Regions from separate parts of the Paenibacillus sp. FSL M8-0228 genome, predicted to be linked through region 2. Evidence: riboswitches for the same ligand, from Rfam matches in the RefSeq annotation. Region 2 holds a riboswitch; the other holds the start of a gene.
What was found. A riboswitch is a leader RNA that binds a small molecule or an ion and turns the genes downstream of it on or off. The one in region 2 is predicted to bind cyclic di-GMP.
Positions count from the first base shown of each region.

Region 1 (7,449 bases), 930 kb from region 2:
TGAGCGTAAATCCTTGTTTATAGTCCTGTGATAGCGGAATCAGCTCATAATCCGTGGGGGCACGTAGCTCCGTTGTTCCGTCAACAGTTTGAATTTTCAGGGTGTCCGGCAACAAGGCCAAGCCCCCGTTTGGAAACACATCGTGAATGACAATATTTTTCATGGTGTATAAGTCTGTATTAATGGTAATCACCCAAGGTATGATTTTGGTGTTGTAATTGGGTGTGTCATACATTTTAGTCATAACTCCGCTTGTGATTTCTGTCGATACGATCTTCTGGATTCCATCTGAGGTTATGATGTTTATAACTTTTCCATTTTCATAGACACGGCCTCTGGCTTGAGTCTGGTATCGGATGGTATAGGCTGAATCTACGTCGAAGTTAAATTGAAGTTTGAAGCCGTTGCGGTCCGGATAATCAACTGGGATGACAGTATACGCCCACGATGGGAGTTCCTCCAGCGTGTTTCCTTTAAATACTTTCAAGGAACCGGGTAGCAATTCTTGAGTTTTGTTGAAATGATCAATTAAAAGAGCTTTGGCTTCGGGGATTTTTGTCTCGCCGAAGTTGTATCGTATGGCCCACGAGAGTGTTTGTGTGGCATGATCATATTTTTCAACCTTTTTGGACAAAAACTCACCACGTTCTACCTGAACAGTACCGGTAGCAGCAACGTTCTCTATCGCATCTCCTGAAAGCGTTGCTGTGTTGGAAAAACGAGTTTCGTCGCCAGTAATGCGCGTGGAATATTGAATCTGGTAGGCCGTGTTCATGCTATCGTCTTGAAAACGAATCACAAACCCTGTCCCGGCTTGATCTGCTTCAATGGCATATTCACTCGCATTTACTAGGTCTCGAACAACGGTCGATCCGTCGATATTGACTTGGAGATGATAGAGCCGGATAGAGTCTCTTCTGAGTTCCAGTCCTAAAGGAATTGGATCGGTGATGAAGGCATGCTTTACGGTGTTTAGCTGTTTGTTCACATCAATGGTCCAGTCGATCTGATTTGTGCCAGCTAGTTTCCCTTGTTTGCTTAGGGTCGGCCCTGACTGGGGCTTTACATTCACGATGACCGTTTGCACCCCGCCTTTGATCGGAATCGCAATGATGACCTCTGTACTACCTTTCACTATTTCTTTTGTAAACTCGGTTTTGATTTGCAGTTTGCCGCTGACATTGGAATGAGTCTCTACATATGGGTTAAAGGTCATGATCACCTTGCCCTGACGATCTACTGTGAAGTATCCCACGGTTCCGTCGGTAGTGACTAACGGAGATGAGATATCAGTGTAGATGACAAACTGTTCTGGTAAGTGAAAGGTGAAAGTGTCTCCTGACTTATAGGTATTGTCAGGAAGCTCCCATTCATAGCCTAGTTGGATGGCTGATCCGATGTCGAATTGGCTGTCGGGACTATATACTGCATCAATGACATGCCCTGATTCGTCGGTCAGGCTCAACTTCGTTAGTATGCTCTGCGGAGTTGCATCATGTTGAGATTTTGAACTGACTGCTCCTTGAACGAAGGGGGGCGTGTTTGAAGGAATCTCCCTGGGAGGTTCAAGGTTTGGGACACCGTATACAGCATCCGTAACGGTATGTGTAGGATCGGATACAGCACTCTGCGGCAGTTCTGGGGCTGGAGCATCTGCGTAAGCCAGTGTTGCGTTGAAAAAGCTTTGGACAATGAGCAATAAGGCAATGATCATTACATTTATTTTTGTTCTCATGCTCCAAGTGATTCTCCTATTCATCGTAATATGGCAATGCTTCGTTCGAAATTAGTATATTCAGCATGCTAGGCTGACATGACTATCCCAATAGAAAAAAAAGCCCTGATCATAGCGATCAGGGCTTTTTTCGAGATAGGCATAGCAAATTGTGGTGGATCTATGTAAAAAAGGGCATAATAAAAAGCTCGTTCATCTGGTAGCTGGCTGCCATCCGGATAGGAAGGCCCTATAGTTTTGCGTCACTGCCTTTCGACAGCTTTGCCATTAACTTGAATAGCTTGTGCGTCTATCATCTATCAAACTGGTTTCATGTAACCTCTCATTTACAGCTTGGAACGGTTCCCCCACTTTTTGCGGAAGGAATGAGGTGTTTCTCCTACATGCTCCTTGAACAGGTTAATAAAATGGCTCGTATTGGGAATACCTACGTACCTTGCGATATCCACAATGGACATGTCACTGGTTTTAAGCCAGCTTTGAGCGGCCGTGATACGGACATTAATGAGATAATCAATCGGAGAGAAACCGATCTGCTTTTTGAAATTTTTAGCCAGATTAAACTTGTTTAATTCAAACATATCTGCCAGCGAGTCCAGTGTTATTCGCTCACAGTAGGACTGATCCAAATATTGCTGTACCCGACGTACTTCGCTGAGGGTTTCAGCATTCACATGCTGGTGATCATAGGGATGCTGCAAGATGCACATCAGTATTTCACCAATGAGCCTGGACGTTAGCAGTTCAGCGGAAAGACTTCTGTCAGACTGCCCACAAATCAGAGCATGCAGTTTGTCCAATATAATATACGGATTATGCATGGATATTACCGGTTTATTATGCTTGGCAAATTGTTCGTAAAAGTTTCCGATCAGGTTGCCGTACAGGTATAAGCTGATAAACTCCCAGGCTTCATGACCGGAGGTGCTATATTGCACATACTCCTCACAATTAATAAAAAACAAATCATGAGGCTTTAAAATATATTTCTTGTCCCGGTATAGTAATTCTCCCTTACCAGACAACGTAAAAACAAGCAAAAAAGAGGCGAGTTCTTTTCTTTCCACCGTAAAAGCAGAAGTTTTTTGGAAGTAGCCTAATTCCTGAATATATAAAAGGGATTGCTTGGCAAAAGCGGAGGGAGTGCGCACAATTACGACAGGTTCGCCGTTCCAGAGGCCCTCGTTGTTTTTTTGGTCTGTTGTCATATTCAATTCCTTTACAAAGAAGCAATTTTATCTAGCTTATCTTGGTTTGATTTAACCAATATATAATGGCTGATTAAACATGATTTACTATATATAAAAGTTTATTTTATCACATGAAATATGTCTATATATCAAAATATGTTTGTAAGTTTTATAGAAGCCTCGCTCTTATGGACATCTAACCTGATCGTCCGTATAAAAGGTCGAATATTGTTGAAAGAATTCTGAGGTCATCATGGATTCAAATCCTTTCTGGGGTCAAAGATAGAATTAGTGCTGAAAAAGATATCTTACATGCCCATTCAACTTTTCCCTTCACTTCTCCTTTCGGTTTAAGAAATTTAGGACTTGGTTCTGATAAAATGGTTCGTAAGGCTTATTATTAAAAATGAGATTTTGGGCCTAGTGTTGTGATTTAGTTCACGAACATGAATGTAAAAAAGAGAGATATATGCATAAAAAATTACGCAAAAAGTGGCCTTACGCGTTTCATCAAGAGTGCTTTCAACTTTGGAAATGACACGGGCAATGATATGATGGGTAATACAGGTATAGTGCTTTACTTACTCGACAGTCAGTTTGGAGGATTACAGGATGGGAAAACCCAAAAATACGAAAACCGCAGCGGCTTGGTCGCTTGTTATTCTAGGGGCAGGCTTTGCAGCCACATTGCCCTTCCAGCAATATGGCTGGGCTCGTTTGTTAGCCGGAGCTTTTGAGGCAGGACTTGTAGGGGGACTGGCGGACTGGTTCGCTGTCACTGCTTTGTTCCGTCATCCGCTAGGCATTCCGATACCACATACCGCGCTGCTTCCTAAAAATAGGGACAAGCTCACAAATGCCTTGGTGAGTACGGTGGAAAATAACTTGCTAAACAAAGACAGCATCGCATCTAAAATTGCAGATATTCGTTTGGCCGATTTGGTGCTGGGTGGTGTGGAAAAAGGTTTGCGCACGCCGGAGGCGGCGGCATCCATAGATGTTCTTGCCAAGCGGCTCGTCCAGTCGCTCCCGCTCGCGGAATTGGCTCCGGTCATCGTGGCAGAGCTCAAGCGGCAGGTGACTGACTTTGACGCCGGACCGCTGCTGGAGGCGCTTGCTCTTCAGACCAGCGAGAAGGGCTATGATCGCCGCGCGCTGGATTACACGCTGGAACAAGCCGAGTCCTGGCTTTTGCGACCCGAAACGGGCTATACGCTGGGTACCTTAGGTATGCAGGCTGTCAGCGGTTTGCAGGTGAGCGGACTGATGCAGTTTGCTTTGAACGCATTCCTCGGCTATCTGAACGAAGAGCGTATGGGTGAAATGATTCGTCATTTCCTGCTGGATCAGGTAGCAGAACTGCAAAGGGAAGAGCACCCGCGCCGTCAGGCCGTGCTGGATGGTCTAAGAACACAGGTGACCCGATTGGCGACGAAAGATACGGTTCAGGAAGGATTGAACGGCTGGAAGGATAGCCTTGTTGAAGCCTGGGAAGGCGATGCGTCAGTGCTGGGCAAAATGGAAGAACTGCGTATACGCTTATTGGACTACATGGAAGACGGAAGCTATGTGCAGACCTATATTTTACCGCTATTGGATCGGATGCTGGCTGATTTAAAAGGGAATACCGAGCTGCTGGACAAGATCAATGTGCGAATTGTGGAAGGTATTACTGGACTGGTGGAAGCCAACCATAGTCGAATTGGTAACTTGGTGCGTGAAAATGTAGACAAAATGGATAACAAATCCCTGATTGCACTGATGGAGGACAAATTGGGACAGGATTTGCAGTGGATACGTATTAACGGCGCAGTTACAGGCTTCCTGATCGGCATTGTGCTGACAGGTATCCGTATGCTAATCCATTAGAACAGAAAAAGCGACAGATAGGGTTGTGGAAGCATGAGGCTTTGGCATGAACATTTAATCGACAAGTTACCCCGTCCGCAACTGCTGGGGCAACATCGTGAGTGCTGTGCCCTGCGCGGGAATGGGTGGGGCAAGCCACACGCCACGGTGAATTATGTGTTCGACTATCATCCGATGCTGCTGGTGCGCTATCATAGGCTCATTATGGACGAAATGAAAAGCAGAGGGTACAACGTTGATCCACTATGGGAACAGCCATTGTATCGCGGTAAGCAGTGCGAGCCTTGGGGCGCGGAGCTAGGTGAGGAACTGGCAGGCGCGTGTGCATATGTGGAGCATGACGATGAGTATATGAAGGAGTGCCTGGATAACCTGGCTTCCAAGGGGATTTTAATAGAAGTTGAAGTGACCTAAAAAAGGCGGGTTGCGGTGTGTTCATCATTCAGATGAAGTGCCGCAAGCCCGCTTTTTACGTGCTTTAATGTTCAGAGTTTGGGAAAGGTATGGGACCAGGTTACAGAATCCAGCGTGTGACCTTTTCCAGTGGTTGTCTGGATTTTTCCCGCTTGGGTTCATGAGCACGATAACCGAAGGCAGCAATGACCGAAATATCGAGCAGCCCGTTCTCCAGTAGTCCTTCTTCCTCCAAAATGGCATGCACCTGATCGTAGTTAAAGCCCTCAATTGGACAGGAATCAATACCGATCTGAGCCGCCGCGGTCATCATATTGCCTAAGGCAATGTAGGTTTGCTTGGAAGCCCAGTCAAATAACGTACGTTCATTTTCCAGCAGGCGTTGATTTTCACCCTGGAAAATCTTATAGCGGCCTGGCAGTGAGGAAAAGTCCTCCTCAGACATACCTTTAACCTCTTTATACATATACTCCACGTAAGGAGAATCATAACGAACATCCTTGCGCGCCAAAATCAGGATGACGTGGCTAGCCGCAGGAATCTGCTTTTGACCACCGCTGGAAACCGCCGCCAGCTTTTCTCTCAATGCCTGATTTTGTACAACTACAAACTGCCATGGTTCAAAACCGACGGAGCTTGGAGAAAGTCGCCCGGTTTCGAGAATGAACTGAAAATCCTCTTCCGGTATGATGCGATTGGGATCAAATTCTTTCGTGGCGTGCCTAAACAGAAAGGCGTCCAGAATCTCCTGTTTTTTAGCTGATGTATTAGACATAAAATGTACTCCTTTGGGTATGGGTTTAGTTGGTACTCTATGGGTTTTCTGCTACTATAATGAGAGCTGATATCGAATATATAGTTATCATATAGAAAGTTTTTGCAGGGAACAAGTACGCACATATTTGTTCCTTGTCATACGTCTGGGGCTATTGGTTTACACATTCTACAGAAAGAAGGGTATACATGGCACAGGAGATGGAACATGCAGTTAGCGTTAATTTTGGATGTCCGGTAGCGAAAACCGTCGGGGTTATAGGCGGCAAATGGAAGGGAGTCATCTTGTATCATTTGACCACAGGACCGCGGCGCTATAACGAAATTCGACGGACCTTGCCTAATATTACACAGCGGATGTTAACCTTGCAGTTGCGCGAATTGGAGAGAGATGGCATTGTGCACCGTGAAATTTATAATGAGAACCCACCGCGTGTGGAATACTCGCTTACCCCGTTAGGAGATACGTTAAGGCCGTTGCTGGGTTTTATGAGAGACTGGGGGATCTTCTATGGAGAACAGGGTTGCGAGCCTGTGACGACAACTTCCAAATCAGGCAAGCACTTTTGTTAAAGGGAATGAAGAAAGCCCGCCAGATGATTTCATAGAAGACTCATAAGAAATCATCTGGCGGGCGAAATAAGGTCGGTTTTACTTGGATAAAATGTACACTTATTTAAACTCGATGGCTTCGTTCATCTGTGACCAGGCCGTTTCTCCAATGATGCCCAAGCGCCAGATAGCGATTCCTTTGAGGTCATAACGTTTGGCTAAACCGATCTTGGCGTTAACGGTGCTGTCTTTTTCGCTACCCATCGAAATCCCCAAAATGAGCTTGTCCCGCGAGGTTTCCTTCAAGGCCAGTTGGATGGCTTCATCCACTTTTTCCAAAGGCTCAGGTGTAGCCTTTTGTCCATAATCATAAGCCATGATGATCAGATCGTCCGCCAGATTGCCCAGCGTTTTGTAGTCATAGCCAGAGTAAGAGCTGTTCAGCGGATGCAGAACGACGGTGAGCTTGAGCCCAGCCTGATGCGCTTTGGTCGATAGCTTTTTAATAAAGGTGTTGTAGTCTGAACGAGCTTTGGCTTTGTCGCCGCTCCAGCCCAATCCTTCCAGGTCTAGCGTAATGCCTTTAAATTGTTTGTCGGTGGCGGTGCTGACAATTTGGGAAATGGTTTGTTCTTGAAGCTGCGCATTTTCCAAAACTTTGGTCAGCTCGTGATTGCCATCTCCGGAATAGACCATCAGGTAGGGAGAAGTTCCCTGGCTGTCTGCCTCCTGCACAATGGACTCCGGCGTTACGGTTCCAGCGGCTTGAGGCCATTTGTATTCTTTGCCGTTTGTCGTAAATTGTCCGTTCGTATCAATTCGACTCCAGCCGAAGGCAACTGCGTTAAAATCCGGTATTTTGGATTTTTGGTCAAAGGAAGACAGCGCATAGAAGCCTATTGTATACATCGATTC
Region 1 covers NZ_JBBOXA010000001.1:447,760-455,208, forward strand. The annotation lists gene MKY98_RS02005 (collagen binding domain-containing protein) at 1-1,735, opposite strand, end outside; cyclic di-GMP riboswitch class I at 1,931-2,011, opposite strand; gene MKY98_RS02010 (AraC family transcriptional regulator) at 2,062-2,943, opposite strand; gene MKY98_RS02015 (DUF445 domain-containing protein) at 3,538-4,794, shown strand; gene MKY98_RS02020 (TIGR02328 family protein) at 4,828-5,208, shown strand; gene MKY98_RS02025 (NAD(P)H-dependent oxidoreductase) at 5,309-5,983, opposite strand; gene MKY98_RS02030 (winged helix-turn-helix transcriptional regulator) at 6,172-6,555, shown strand; gene MKY98_RS02035 (stalk domain-containing protein) at 6,655-7,449, opposite strand, start outside.
Region 1: another riboswitch for cyclic di-GMP. It lies ahead of MKY98_RS02005 (collagen binding domain-containing protein); the one in region 2 lies ahead of MKY98_RS06305 (glycosyl hydrolase).

Region 2 (7,449 bases):
GAGCCATCCGGCGGCAATATTGGATTCAGATGTGAGGGAATTTGTGGACCAGCTTGAACTGTCCGATGAGGATATTCTGCAACGTTTCAACCTGACCATTGATGGACGCACCTTGTCTGAGGAAGAAGCCAAACGTTTTATTGCATTTGTCCGAATGGAACGAATGATGGAATAAAGAAAGCGGCCGACTGCTTCACGTCTCGCTCAAGTAAGACCAGCCGTTGGAATTTACACGCGCTTGTCCTTCCGGTATGTGGTTCCATCCGCGTCGCTTTCTAGCCATTCTGGCATCGTGAACCCACATTGGAGCAAAATGTCCCGGATGTCCAAGTGGATGGCAGCTTTGCCTGCTTTCTGTACGTTGTTTTGAAAAAGAGGGTTGTTCCCCCCTAATTCTGTCTCCTTGTTCATTCAGCACTAACCTCACTTTATTATTCTTGGTCACCGGAAAGAAATTTCCCACAAACCTTGTATGTATAGTCGTGAACAAAACTATTATATATGAATACACACCTGCAATGTTGTCGTCTTATGACGAGAATAAAAAAGGATTTTCTTATTTTTTTCTTCATTATACGTAAAGTATTGGCAAATCAGAACGATTTTCCAACAAAAAAGAACCTGTCAGGTCCTATTTTCTCCTGATAGGTTCTTTTTTGTTTTATTTCGAAATGATGTTAGGTATTCGAACTCTAAGGTCCTATATGCATTCCGATCTGATTAAGCGGCCTCGGCTGCCTGGGAAACCTGAGTACCTCCGGTCGCTCGGACTTTGTAGACATAGTGGCTTCCGGCTTTTACCGTGCGGTCTGTATACGTGCTTCCCGCTACTTGCGAGGCAATCACCTGATAGGCCCCGTCGGTTCCGTCAGCACGCAGCACATCATAGGAAGATACGCCTTCTGCCTGAAGCCAATTAATCTCTACCGCCCCATCCTGAACAGAGGCAGCCTTCACCCCTGTTGGAGCTGAAGCTGCGGTCTGATCTGTACTTTTTAATTCCAAAATATATTGTACCGCTTCGCCAGGGCCCAGCTTTTCTTCAAAATCAAGGGCAGGAGAAGCCTTGAGCCCTGATATGGAACGCTGTGCCTGACTGTAAGTGGAACCCGCTCCAAAACGTTCACCCGTGTACAAACCGGCATTCGGCATTGTCACCCGTACACGAACGGTCTGCGTGGTGGATTCGAAATTCACTAGATTTACCAGCAATTTGTTTGAAGTAGCGCCGCTACCTGCCAGCGGTTTAAGCTTGGACGTATCCACCGCACGCACATACACCATTTTATCCTTGGTATCCTCTGGATTCAGCACTGTATAAGTCAGAGGTTTCCCATGGGTGGCATAGGCTAGACTCAAGCGTCTCATGATCTTAACACGAGTGTCCTGTCCCTGCCCGAACGGATAAATTTCTGTGTTGGCCGGGTTATGACTTTGCAGATCGAAGCCTGTTTTAAACAGCGTATAATCTTTATAAAAAGCAGCGTGCTGGATAAACATATCGGCAAACCCAATTTGTGAACGCATAATCCGGTCGAATGCGGCTGCTTGTGGCTGACTAGCCCCGTAATCTGGATTATCTCGATGCGTATCATTGGTACCGAACTCCGTGTTCAGCATCTTCTTCGCCAGTCCGTCGCTCGAACCGCCGAAGGTTTTCAAATTTTGAATGAAGCTGCCTCCGCCCTCTTCATTATACGATTCACCATAGGCGTGTCCGTTAGTCAGGTCGGTGACTTCCTCCAGCTGTTTACGTTGTGCCGGGTCCCGTTCCCATCCATCTGGGTCACCGCATTTTTGCGTACCACTGGTTTGATTTTTGCACGCCTTGGTAGAGTACGTTGGCCAATAGGCCCAGCCGGGTGCTACGGTTTTGAGATGCGGTGCCAATTGCTTGCCTTCTGTATTCAACCACTTGGCCACAGCCAGATTTACCGCCTTGGAGCGATTAAATAATCCAGGTTCGTTATCTACTTCATAATATTGAAGGTAAGAACCGTATTTTTTTACATAATCGCGCAACTTTTGCTTGGCCGTCTCTGGCAGAGAACCATCTTTTTGCAGCTTAATATCACCTGTATATAAATACAAAGCAGACGATTGCATATTATACTGCTTTAACGTTTGATAGTAATCATCCACGTCTGTACATGCCTTACCCACATTACTGGCACAGGTGACCCTCATGACGTTGCCACTATAAGCAATGCCCAGCCATTTGAGAACGTATGGTAAATGCTTAACTGCACCCTGATCATAATAAAATTCTTTATTGTTCACATTTGTTCCGGTCAGTATATATTTACCGTGTACCGGTTCGGTCGCAGGTGAAGCTAACGTCTCCAAGCTCAAGTCATCCCAAGTCCACCACACATTTTTATCTTCTGCAGAGGAGCAGTATAGGCAGCGCGCTGTCTTTAGCTTGAGTACGTTAACACCGCTTTGCAATTGCTCTTTGGGTATATACAACTCGTAGTTGTTTTTGAAATTATAAGTACTCCCAGTACCGGATACCCCGGCAATCTGAATAATACCGGACAGCTGATGATTTGAAAATACAGCCATTTGCGGGACTGCTTTGCCCGCATCCAAAATCCGAACACGGAATATCATACCATTGGGAGGTATCTGGTTCAGCTTATACTGGAGTGTCAGTTCAGGGTTCGTGGACGCATTCAAACCGGGAGGAATATCTCCACTGCTGAGCAATACCGGAACTGTTGTACTCTCTTCTGCTACCGACAACGCTGACATTGCTCCTTTAGCAGATGATTCGGTAGAGGCAGCTGCTGTAGAAATGTCGATATTATCCCTGCCGACCACACCTTTGAATTCCGCTGAAGAGTCATCCCTCTGCCCCAGCTTCCATACTGGACTGGCAGCTGCTACTTTATCCGTCTGCAATTCTGCGCTTCTTGAAGGCGTGTATATAAACCAAGCGATCATCGCTATAGCTACGATCGCTAGTAGTCCAGATAAAACTCCTGTATACCTATGGGATAACCATTTTTTTATCATATGATCGACCCTCTCTCCTCAAATTTTTGGACCGGGAAAGAGTATTAATCAAGGAAGAAACAAAGCGTTTCCGGGAATCACCGCTTTCGCTTCATGCTGACTTTCCCACATTAGACGTGCCATCGCGTCGCCTTTTTCATCATAGTATTCTACTTTTAAATCTACCATTTTGCCTGCTTCCAAAGTCATACTGCCTTTACGCTCTGTCCAGCTTTGTTTGAACCAGCTGTCAATCACCAACTTGCCGTCTACCCATACACGGATACCATCATCGGATATCGTGGTGAACGTATAGGTCTCGCTATATTGCGGTTTGATTTTACCCGTCCAGCGAACCGAGAACTGATCGGCATTCACCTTAGGGTCAGCTGCATTGGCACGCCAGTTGTAGTCCAGCTTGCTATCTGTACGGATCAAAACAGGACTTCCATTCAAATTCATATTGTTAAAATATTCGCCACGCAACCCGTTCACATATACCACATCAGGAACAGAAGGAGGAGTCGGAGCTGGGGGAACGATCACTACTGGCGGAGCCGGGATAGGCTCACTTTGTCCCTCGTCCGGTAAGGTCGGTATATCTGTCCCAGGTGGTTGAATCGTTTCCAATCCATTCTTCACATCATCCCGCGTCAAACTCCTCGAATCATTCATATAATCCTGAATTTGATTTGTTGTGTTATTCTCAGTCAGCATCTTGCCCCAAGTCATGGAATATACCCATTTAGGTTGAGCCTGCAACACCTCAGAACTAGGCATCTCACCGTGCTCCCCAATGGCAATCGGCTTATTCCGTGCCAGCCCAAGCAGACCTTCGTAATGACTTTGCTTAAAATCATTGTTGTAGATATCTACTGCCAAGATGTCCACTCTGTCATCCCCCGGGTATTTCGGGGTGTACGGGACAGTATACGAATTGGGCGCATTCGGACTCCATACCCACAGCAGATTGTTCAATTGATGTGTGTTGGTAAAACGGTCGTACATGATATTCCATAGCTGATTGAAATTATTTTTGTTTCCCCACCAGAACCAGTCGCCATTCATCTCGTGGTAAGGTCTCCACAAAACCGGAACCCCTGCATCACGAAGCTGCTTTAACGATACAGCGACCTTATCCAGATCGGCAATGAGGAGGTTATACTGCGTAGTACCTGGGGTCACGTATTTGTTGAACTCTGTCTGACTTACTTTCGCCTGTACATTGGCCCAAGTCAGTGGCCTACCTGGTAGCGCTTCATGAAAAGTCATCGTCACAATACCACCGGATCTGTCCCAACGGATAGCACTATCGACGACATTTTTACGTTGCGCTGCTTCTGTAGCGTCAGATTGACCAGAGATAGCTCCCATCTCATAGCCGTGTACACCTACATATGCCTGACTGATTTTTTGGACCTTGTTACTTAATTCATCCGGACTTTCCAAATAATCATGCTGACCGGTGACTATTTTTTTCCCTGAGATGTTGAGTAAATAATTGTATAGTTCACGGGCCTGAATAGAAGCGTCCGAATTAACAGGTTGTAATGAAGCGGCATTCGCCACAGACAGAGAATCACCAAAACCGACGGGCAACAATGAAAAAAGTATAACAACGGGGAGTACATGACGTATCAGTCGATACAGAGGAATAAAATTGAATCTCACTTTCGCTCTTCCTTTCGGTAGCCAGGCTGCCATCCTTGTGGAAGGCCCTTTAGCTTTGCGTACCTGCCTTTCGACAGGGCTGCGTTTATCGTTGGAAGGAGTTTGGATTCCTTCTTACCCTAAGTATCGACTTTATTTTACCAAAATTTAATAGGTCATGTTCATGAATTTACAGGTTTTCGCCCAAATTCGACAGTTTGGGCCATGAATTTTCATGAATTTGTCTTTTTTTCGTTTTCACGAAAATAATTATGAGATAAATTGGTGACGGGAAATTTCATTCCAATCCATACAAAAGCGGACAATATCCTCTTCAACCAATTCAGAGCCAGTCTGCACCTCAATAAAATCCACATCGGTCACAGCCAAAATGCTATGCTTCGTCCCTTCAGGAATGCGGACTACATCACCAGCCTTTACTTTGTGTAGCTTCTCATTCAAAATAATTTCCGCTTCACCGCTAATAATGGTCCAGATTTCACTCCGTTTGAAATGAAGCTGGTAGCTGATATTTTTGCCTTTTCGTACGCGGATTCGTTTGGTCAATACCTCGTTACCCTCGTCATATTTGACATAATCCACAACCCGATACTGCCCCCAACGACGTTCTTCATACATTGGACGCTGATCATGAGCCTTGAGCACTTCTTTAATACGAGGACTTTCTGCCTTATTGGTCACAAGAATGCCATCCGGGCTAGCGGCTACAATCAGATCATTCGTTCCAATGATCGCCACAGGAATGTCCAACTCGTTAATAAGACTCGTATTGACGCAATCCTCCGTTACTACACCTCTGCCCACTTGTTGATTAGACATTTCTTCTGTGAGCGTATTCCAAGTACCTAAATCCTTCCAAAAACCATCATACGGAAGAACTACAATGTCCTTTTCCTTCTCGACTACTTCATAGTCAAAACTGATTTTTTCCAGAGATGCGTATTGCTTTTGCATTTCTTCATAATTCAGCGGCAATCCCTTGGATGCCAAGATATCCAGCAAATAACTTAATTTGAACGCAAAAACCCCGCAGTTCCATAGAGCATTGCGTTCAATCAGACGCTCCGCCTGCTCCCGGTCGGGTTTCTCTTGAAAATGGCTCACTTCGCGGTAGCCAGTGCTACCTTGGGTGGCATCGTTTTTCGGAATAATGTAACCATATTTCTCTGAAGGATAGGAAGGGACAACCCCGATTAATGCAAGCTTGCCTTCACTCTCCTGAAGCGTATGTTCCAGTTGGGCTACGGAGGCGAAGAAAGCATCCTCAACATAAGGATCTACAGGCAATATAGCTACAATTTCATCAGGTGAAACACCCGCAATGGAATATAAATAAGTCGCTGTCAGCGCAATCGCAGGAAAGGTGTCTCTGCGTTCTGGCTCAACAATGATACGCGTATTCGGCCCAACCTGACTCTGGATCATTTCGACCTGTGCTCTCCCTGTCGCAATAAACGAGGATTCTGATAATCCGTTGTCTCCCAATTGTCTCCATACCCGCTGTACCATGGATTCCGAAGTCCCCTCCGGGCTCTCCAGTACCTTCAAAAATTGTTTGGAACGGGAATCGTTGGACAAAGGCCATAATCTTTTACCGGAACCACCAGACAAAAGTACGAGCTTCATAACTCTCCACTTCCTCTCTATAATGTATGGGTGATCGGATGGGGCAGGGTTGAGTAGTCCGCTACGGGCTGGATTTGATCTTACGATCGCTGTTGGACCGGGATTCATTCGATTATATAAAATCGTATATAGGTTTGAATCCCGGTACAAAGGCGAACGCTATCGCTTCTCCAGATTCAAATCCACCCCTGCGCTACTCAAAAATGCATCATGCCGATCATATCGTTTATTGCAAAAGGCGCGACCGGACATTATTAAGTCCGGTCAGCCTGTAAAAATCTCACGCCTTCGGCAACAGCAATGGCGTCTTTGCGTCGCAGGAGCAGCATAGCGTATCCGCATGGTAGTGCTTGCTCCACAGGGGCGGCGCAGCGGCGCTTGACCGGAAGGAGCGGCCTCAACGGTGCCGCTCCTTCCGATACGCCCTTCCTACTCCCATCCCATAAGGTGGGAGTTTAAAAACTGTGACTCCACGGCGGAAAGCAGCGGAGCGGGCAGAATTGTTCTGAAGAAGCGTCAGCGTTTGCCTTTACCCCCGGATTTTAACCTTTGAATGTTTTATACAATCAAGAAAATACGGAGGTAACAGCAATCGGAAGAACAATCTGCACGCGCAGCGCCTCCCCCACCACCACAGTCACTTTTTAAACTTCCACTTTATCTCTGTTCCACCCACTCATCCGCGGACGACCCACGGAATAGTATTCCAGCCCGGAGCCTTGAATCTGTTCCTCGGCGAATACGTTACGACCGTCAATTAGAACCGGTTTGCGCAGAAGGGAGGCCAGTTGTACGAGATCGACCTTTTTGAACTCTTCCCAATCGGTCAACAGGCACACAGCGTCGCTACCTTCGGCGGCTTGCTGTGGGGATGAGCACCACACAATATTCGGGTGATCCACGTGCTCCTTGAATTTATCCATCGCAATGGGATCATACAGTTTGACAATTGCGCCTGCCTGAATGAGTGTTTCTACGATTTCCAGTGCTGGAGCTTCGCGGATGTCGTCTGTATTTGGCTTGAAGGCGAGGCCCCAAATGCCAATCGACACACCGTTCAGTTGACCCAGCGATTCACGCAGCTTGGATACAATCATAAAGCGCTGGTCGGTATTCACCTCGACCACCGATTTCAACAACTTAAATTCATAGTCT
Region 2 covers NZ_JBBOXA010000001.1:1,382,632-1,390,080, reverse strand. The annotation lists gene MKY98_RS06320 (helix-turn-helix domain-containing protein) at 1-175, shown strand, start outside; gene MKY98_RS06315 (hypothetical protein) at 229-411, opposite strand; gene MKY98_RS06310 (hypothetical protein) at 721-3,018, opposite strand; gene MKY98_RS06305 (glycosyl hydrolase) at 3,067-4,668, opposite strand; cyclic di-GMP riboswitch class I at 4,682-4,762, opposite strand; gene MKY98_RS06300 (sugar phosphate nucleotidyltransferase) at 4,918-6,294, opposite strand; gene MKY98_RS06295 (hypothetical protein) at 6,549-6,695, opposite strand; gene MKY98_RS06290 (UDP-glucose dehydrogenase family protein) at 6,939-7,449, opposite strand, start outside.